Linked DNA regions of Pseudovibrio sp. Tun.PSC04-5.I4. The protein of the gene in region 2 binds, or shares a complex with, the protein of the main gene of each other region. Links are inferred from orthologs where the notes say so. Each region holds a gene or a part of one and is shown on either strand. Other genes may lie near its edges. The genes, in order: tsaD and tsaB.

Region 1 (3,270 bases), 620 kb from region 2 along the record:
CGATGCCTTTTGCGCAAAGGACAATAGGTGTTGCGGGTTTGAGGAATGACTTGATCTCTTCCGTCATGACCCGCGTTGTTTGGGCCGGTGTCACCAACAGAACGGCGTCTGCTTCGCTCACAGCCTCTTTTAGCGAGTTGGTGGCTGTGATCTGTTCCGTCCATTCAATACCCGGCAGATATTTGGGGTTCTGCCGGGAGGTATTGATTGCGTTGACCGTTTCAGCGTCACGCGCCCAGATGATCACCTCACGGCCAGCTCTTGCTGCTGCTAGTGCGAGCGCTGTTCCCCACGAGCCTCCGCCGAGTACAGCAATCCTGTTAAGAGCAATGGCCATGTTATTTTCCTTATTGAGCGATGTTCAATCGTTTGCAAAGCTGCTGCAAAGGGAGATCGAACCCTCCATGCATCATTAGCTTGGATTTAGTTTCGTTATTTGCCAAATCAACCCAGAAGAAGCGAAAGAGGATGGGATCTCCACCATCATTTGGGGTCATCTCGTAATGATCCCAGTTTTGCTTTGCTTTTTCCTGAACATTGAGATGGAAAAAACGTCTGCGATGGAGTTCAGCATCCAACGTTTTTGAGTGGTCGTAGAAGTAATCGTGGCCTTCAAAATGCTCGAGGGCACCGGTTACGCTCAGGCCGGTTTCTTCTTCAAACTCGCGCCTGGCAGCTTGAAGGTAACTTTCGCCGGGATCAAGCGTGCCACCGGGGACTTGCAGCGTGCCTGCAATGTTGGTCTCGGGCTCATCAAAGACCAGAAGGTGTGTGCCGCATGTCATGTAAACATAGGCTTTGTGCCGAGGCTGCAATGTTCTCTCCGATAATAAACAGTCAAATCAGTTCCGATGGAATTGAATGAGGATATTTGCAGGCGTTTGTTTAAGGTAGGGCACAAGCATGGCTTGTACATGACAACTTGCTGAAGAGGGGCTGGTGGTTAAACCTTAGCCCCTTTTTTGCCGGAGCCGATGACGCTTTGGGAGGTCTGATCCAGCGGCCAACGCGGACGGGGTGATACATTCATGTCATCCCCTTTACCGTTTTGGTCCAGAATGGATGGATCGTCTTCGATTAGCTTCCTTAGGCGCTCGGCTCCCGCCCATGCGATCATGGCTGCATTATCGGTACACAGTTTGTGTGGAGGAGCGACCAATTCTGCATCATGTTTCGCAGCAACGGCGTTCAAGCGAATCCTAATTGCTTCGTTTGCGGCAACTCCGCCCGCTATAACCATCTTGGGTGGTGTGTTTGGGTAGCGTTCTTTGAACAAATCGAAGGCTCTGGCACTGCGTTGACCGAGAACATCTGCCACCGCTTCCTGAAAGGACGCGCAGAGGTTGTTGACGACCTGCTCGCTGACGGGCTCTTCTTTCAGAGCAGCTGTGCGGACAGCCGTTTTCAACCCAGCGAATGACATGTCGAGGCCAGGGCGGTCCAAAAGCGGGCGTGGTAATTTGAAGACGGTTGGATCACCAAGTTTTGCAGCTTTTTCTACAGCCGGACCACCGGGATACGGCAGGCCGAGTAATTTCGCTGTTTTGTCGAAGGCCTCACCAATTGCATCATCAATGGTCGTCCCCAATCTCTCGTATTCCCCAAGTGCTTTTACGAGGAGATATTGGGTGTGACCACCGGAGACGAGCAGCAGCAGGAATGGAAACTCAACTTGATCCGTCATGCGGGCCGTTAGAGCGTGGCCTTCTAAATGGTTCACTGCAATCAATGGCTTATCAATTGCCATGGCGATGGATTTGGCCGTCATTAAACCAACAATGACACCCCCAATGAGACCGGGACCAGCCGTGGCGGCTACTGCTGATAATTTTGACCAGTCAATATTTGCGCTCTTCATGGCCTGATCTACAATGCCATCCAGCAACTGTATGTGGGCGCGCGCAGCAATCTCTGGTACAACACCGCCGAATGGTGTGTGCTCGGCGATCTGTGAATGCACCACGTTGGACAAAATTTCACAGTTGCCGTCTTGATCAATCTCAAGGACAGCAGCAGCAGTTTCGTCACAACTCGTTTCGATGCCGAGGATGGTCAGCAAGTTTGGTCTCCTTTGGCCCATGGTTTTTGTCGGTCTTTCATGCATAAGGCATGTTTGATTTCGCGGGCCTATGATTTTATGTAGCTCATTTAACATGAGCCCCTAGCATTGGGAATGTGATCCTTGCAAACAAAACCTATAAGAATTGGCACACGTGGTAGCGCTCTTGCTCTTGCTCAGGCGCATGAAACACGTGCTCGTCTCGCGAAGGCTCATGGTCTTACTCATGATGACTTCGAGATTGTTGTTATAAAAACAACTGGCGACCAAATTCAAGATAGGCCTCTTTCCGAAGCAGGCGGCAAAGGCTTGTTCACTAAGGAAATTGAGGAAGCTTTGCTGGATAAGTCCATTGATCTGGCGGTTCACTCTTCCAAAGATATGCCGACTGTTCTTCCTGATGGCTTGGGTATGACTGCTTACCTTCCGCGTGAAGATGTGCGTGATGCCTTCCTGTCTCCGAAGGTGGGAAAGCTGACAGACCTTCCACAGGGGGCTGTTGTTGGATCTTCCAGTCTGCGTCGTCAGGCACAGATTAAGCGTCTGCGCCCTGATCTGGATGTGGTGATGTACCGCGGCAATCTTCAAACCCGTTTACGCAAACTGAATGAGGGTGTGGTTGATGCAACCTTCCTTGCTTATGCCGGTTTGCTTCGTCTGGGGCAGGGGGATCTTGTTACGTCTCTGGCCGATCTGGAGCATTTCCTCCCAGCTGTTGGGCAAGGTGCGATTGGCATTGAGACGCGTCTTGGAGATGAAGAGACTGCTCGCATTCTTGCTCCAATTCACCATGCAGAAACGGAAAGCCGTCTCTTGCTGGAACGGGCTTACCTTGCTGAAATGGATGGGTCTTGCCGTACTCCAATCGCTGGACTTTCTCATGTGGAAGGCGACCGTATTCGCTTCCGCGGTGAGGTTATCAAGCCGGATGGCAGCCAGACCCACACCGTTGAAGGTGAGGGGGCGCTGAGTGATGCGGAAGAGATTGGCCGCGAGCTTGGTAAAGAGCTGAAAGCGAAATCTGGACCTAATTTTCTGGAGCTCTGATGAAAATACTCGTGACCCGTCCTCAGCCACAAGCCGATACGACTGCTCGGAAGCTGGTTGCTATGGGACACGAGGTGGTTCTTGAGCCGATGCTACACTTCCAGCCGCTGTCTCTTGACGAGGATGTGGTTGGAGGCGCTAAAGCAATTGCTGTGACGAGTGCA
Region 2 (3,300 bases):
CAATCACAACAATATCGAGCCAGGAGCAATGATTAGCTGCCACTAATAGAGGGCGTTGCTCCGCCATCTTTCCATGCTGGCGAACACGAATGCCAATCAGGCGTGAAGCAGCTTTGTGCCAGAGCAAAGGCAGTTTTCGTTGAAGAGACCAGCCGGTTTTCATTGCAACCCACTGAAGGGGAATGAGAGCCAGTGTCACCAATGTAAGCGCGATAAGAATGCAAACTGCTCTGACAGCTGCCATACGCGGCCCCTATTTGTCTTCTAACGGAATACCGTAGAGTTCCAAACGATGATCCACCAGCTTGAAACCGAGCTTTCTGGCGACTTCTTCCTGCATCTTTTCAATCTCTTCGCTGCGGAATTCGATGACGTCGCCCGTGCGCAAATCGATCAAGTGATCATGGTGTTCGTCAGAAACGGTTTCATACCGAGAGCGGCCATCACGAAAATCATGACGTTCAATGATGCCTGAATCTTCGAAGAGCTTCACAGTTCGGTAGACTGTTGAAATAGAAATTTTCGGATCGATATGGGACGCTCTTCTATAAAGCTCTTCCACATCTGGGTGATCCTCAGAAGTCTGAATTACATCAGCAATTACCCGACGCTGGTCAGTCATACGCATGCCCTTATGAGCACACATTTCAATCAGCGTCATTTTTTCTTCTGCCGTCATTTGCCCAATATTCCTCAAAAACCACGCCCAAACAGCAGCTTCGGTTCGTGATGTTATACTACATCCCAAAAACGGGAGAGGAAAGAACCAGTTTTGCTGCAATGGAGTTTAAACGCGAGCTATAAGCCTCAACTCACATGCGTATTGTCGCTTAAAGGAGATCACAACGCATGACAAGCGCTGTTCCACCGCCCTCACTTGACGCATAGTATGCTTTCCGTTCCCCAACCTGCTTGAAGCCCAGTTTTTTGTAGAGGTTCAATGCAGAATGGTTCGCATCATCCACTTCAAGAAAGAGTGCTTCGGTACGGTCAGAGTAAAGCTGGAAGATGGCCGCTTCCATTAGTTTTTGCCCTATCCCCTTGTTTTGCTGTTTGGGGGAGACGGCAATCGTCAATACTTCTGCCTCGCCTGCGATGGAACGAATAATAACAAACCCAAGATCTGCTTTACCGGTTGCTCCAGATGTCCGAGCCGTGAGGACAAAAACCCCTTTCTGCTCGTACATTGTAGTGAGTTCCGCGGTTCCCCAGTTTTGCTTAAAGCATTCGGCATGGAGCTTTGCCAAATTGGATAACTCGCCCTTCTCGGCTCGTTCTATGACAGGAGGCTTTGCTGTGGTCCACCAAGACATCATAGACGGCGGACCCTTCCTTTTTCTCCGGCAACAGCGTCAGGTGCACGCAGATAAAGCGGCATAGGAGCTTTGTCCTGACGCTCAGCGCTTTTGCCAAGCCTAGCAACGTAATCGATAGAGGCAGCCGCAGCATCATTACACACACGGGCCTTATCAATGCCAGCGGCATTTGCAACTGCTTGAGCAGCAGAACCTGCTAGCAGGATATCATCAGCCAGTTCGTGAGAAAGATCTTTTATTGTGGAAACTCTCGCTTCTCCAATTGCCTGACCACTTTCATCAAAGCTCTGACAGTAAACCTCATTGCGGCGCGCATCCAAGACAACAAGGATCGGTTTGCGAACAGGGGCATTATCCAGCGCTTCATGAGCAATTGCAGCAAGACTCGTTACCGACACCACTGGTTTTTCAAGCACCAGACCAAACCCGCGTGCAATGGAAAGACCAACGCGCAGCCCGGTAAAGCTGCCCGGCCCCACATTCACAACAATGCGGTCCAGCGAGTTAAACGTGGTCGACGATTCCGCCATCACGCTCGCAACCATACCCATGATGCGCTCAGCATGTCCTCTTCCCAAGTCTTCACACTGGGAAACAATATCAGAGGTCCCACCGTGTTCTGTTAAAACAGCGGCGGCACAAGTACTTAGAGCGGTATCTATAGCAAGCAACTTCATATATTCGGCTTATCGTTAGGGCAGATGATTGTCGAGCAACCAATTCGTTTAACACCCAGAGTGTTTTTTTAGCTTGCAACAAAAAGGGCAGCCATCGCTGCCCCATTTTTATGGAATTACATTAGCAAAAACTACATTTGCTTAACTTCTTGAACTTCAGGAATGAAATGGCGCATGAGGTTCTGAATACCATGGCTGAGTGTCGCTGTTGATGACGGGCAACCCGCACAAGCGCCACGCATGGTCAAATAAACGATACCCTCACGATATCCCCGGAATGTTATGTCACCCCCATCTTGCGCGACCGCAGGGCGAACTCGCGTTTCAAGAAGCTCTTTAATCATGGTCACGGTTTCTTCGTCTTCAGCATCGAAGAACTCTTCTCCAGTGTCACCATCACCAATTTCTTCACCGCGAAGAACTGGTGTGTTGGCCATGAAGTTTTCCATGATTGCACCCAGGATTGCCGGGCGCATATGCTGCCAGTCGGTTTCGTCCTTGGTGACCGTGATGAAATCATGACCGAAGAAAATTCCGACAACACCCGGAATAGAGAAGAGCTTCTCAGCCAAAGGCGAGATACCTGCTTCTCCTGCCGAGCGGAAGTCACGTGTGCCTTCTTGCAATACGACGCGGCCCGGCAAGAACTTAAGGGTTGCCGGGTTTGGTGTCGCTTCGGTCTGAATAAACATGGTTTTATTTCCAACTTTTATACCGAAGAATATCCAAGAGTAGTGACTGCACAGTGTACTCTACTCAAATCTTCAGCAATTACTGTTTCCTGCTCTATATGATAGGTAAACCTGATCAGGCAAGGGCATCCAATGCATCATCGTCCAAATTTCCTGGCACGATGGTCGTCGGAATAGGAAATGTTCCGGCTGATTTGCCAGTAATTGAAGAAACAAGCGGTCCGGGGCCCTCTTTGCTTGTACCAGCCGCTAGCACCAAAATCGCAATATCTGCATCGTCTTCGATCAACGATATAATCTCATCCGACTGATTGCCTTCACGAACAACCAGTTCTGGTTCTGTACGAGCTGCAGCTCGTACTTTTTCTGCGGCTTTAGCAAGAATCGTATCAGCAGTATCGCGCGCTTCCTGACGCATTATATCCTCAACTCCCAGCCAGTGCTGGAAATTTCCCGGCGCTATGACATAGAGCAGCAACACAATGCCACTCGTACGGGCGGCACGCTTTGAGGCATAGACAATGGCCCGGCCACATTCTGGCGTGTCATCAACGACAACCAGAAATTTGCGGTCGTGACCTTCTTCATTACTTTTTCGAATAGCTACCATGCGCG

Evidence for each region.
Region 1: the proteins of tsaB (region 2) and tsaD are in contact, whole or in part, in a solved structure (PDB 4WQ4), measured with the Escherichia coli proteins. The link is inferred for Pseudovibrio sp. Tun.PSC04-5.I4 from one-to-one orthologs.

The regions. Positions count from the first base shown.
Region 1 is NZ_FNLB01000006.1:3,468,824-3,472,093, forward strand. Bases 1-2,945 are described here. They hold tsaD (tRNA (adenosine(37)-N6)-threonylcarbamoyltransferase complex transferase subunit TsaD), read right to left. Parts: upstream 2,057-2,945; coding sequence 944-2,056; downstream 1-943. Other genes in these bases: BLS62_RS21475 (NAD(P)H-dependent glycerol-3-phosphate dehydrogenase), read right to left, coding at 1-337; BLS62_RS21480 (NUDIX hydrolase), read right to left, coding at 348-815; hemC (hydroxymethylbilane synthase), read left to right, coding at 2,183-2,945. In the rest of the region: more of hemC, read left to right, coding at 2,946-3,106; BLS62_RS21495 (uroporphyrinogen-III synthase), read left to right, coding at 3,106-3,270.
Region 2 is NZ_FNLB01000006.1:2,846,242-2,849,541, forward strand. What follows is about bases 154-3,128. They hold tsaB (tRNA (adenosine(37)-N6)-threonylcarbamoyltransferase complex dimerization subunit type 1 TsaB), read right to left. Parts: upstream 1,994-3,128; coding sequence 1,313-1,993; downstream 154-1,312. Other genes in these bases: BLS62_RS18530 (lyso-ornithine lipid O-acyltransferase), read right to left, coding at 154-244; BLS62_RS18535 (Fur family transcriptional regulator), read right to left, coding at 254-679; BLS62_RS18540 (GNAT family N-acetyltransferase), read right to left, coding at 831-1,316; BLS62_RS18550 (NifU family protein), read right to left, coding at 2,125-2,685; BLS62_RS18555 (universal stress protein), read right to left, coding at 2,801-3,128. In the rest of the region: more of BLS62_RS18530, read right to left, coding at 1-153; more of BLS62_RS18555, read right to left, coding at 3,129-3,295. UniProt on the Escherichia coli protein: Required for the formation of a threonylcarbamoyl group on adenosine at position 37 (t(6)A37) in tRNAs that read codons beginning with adenine.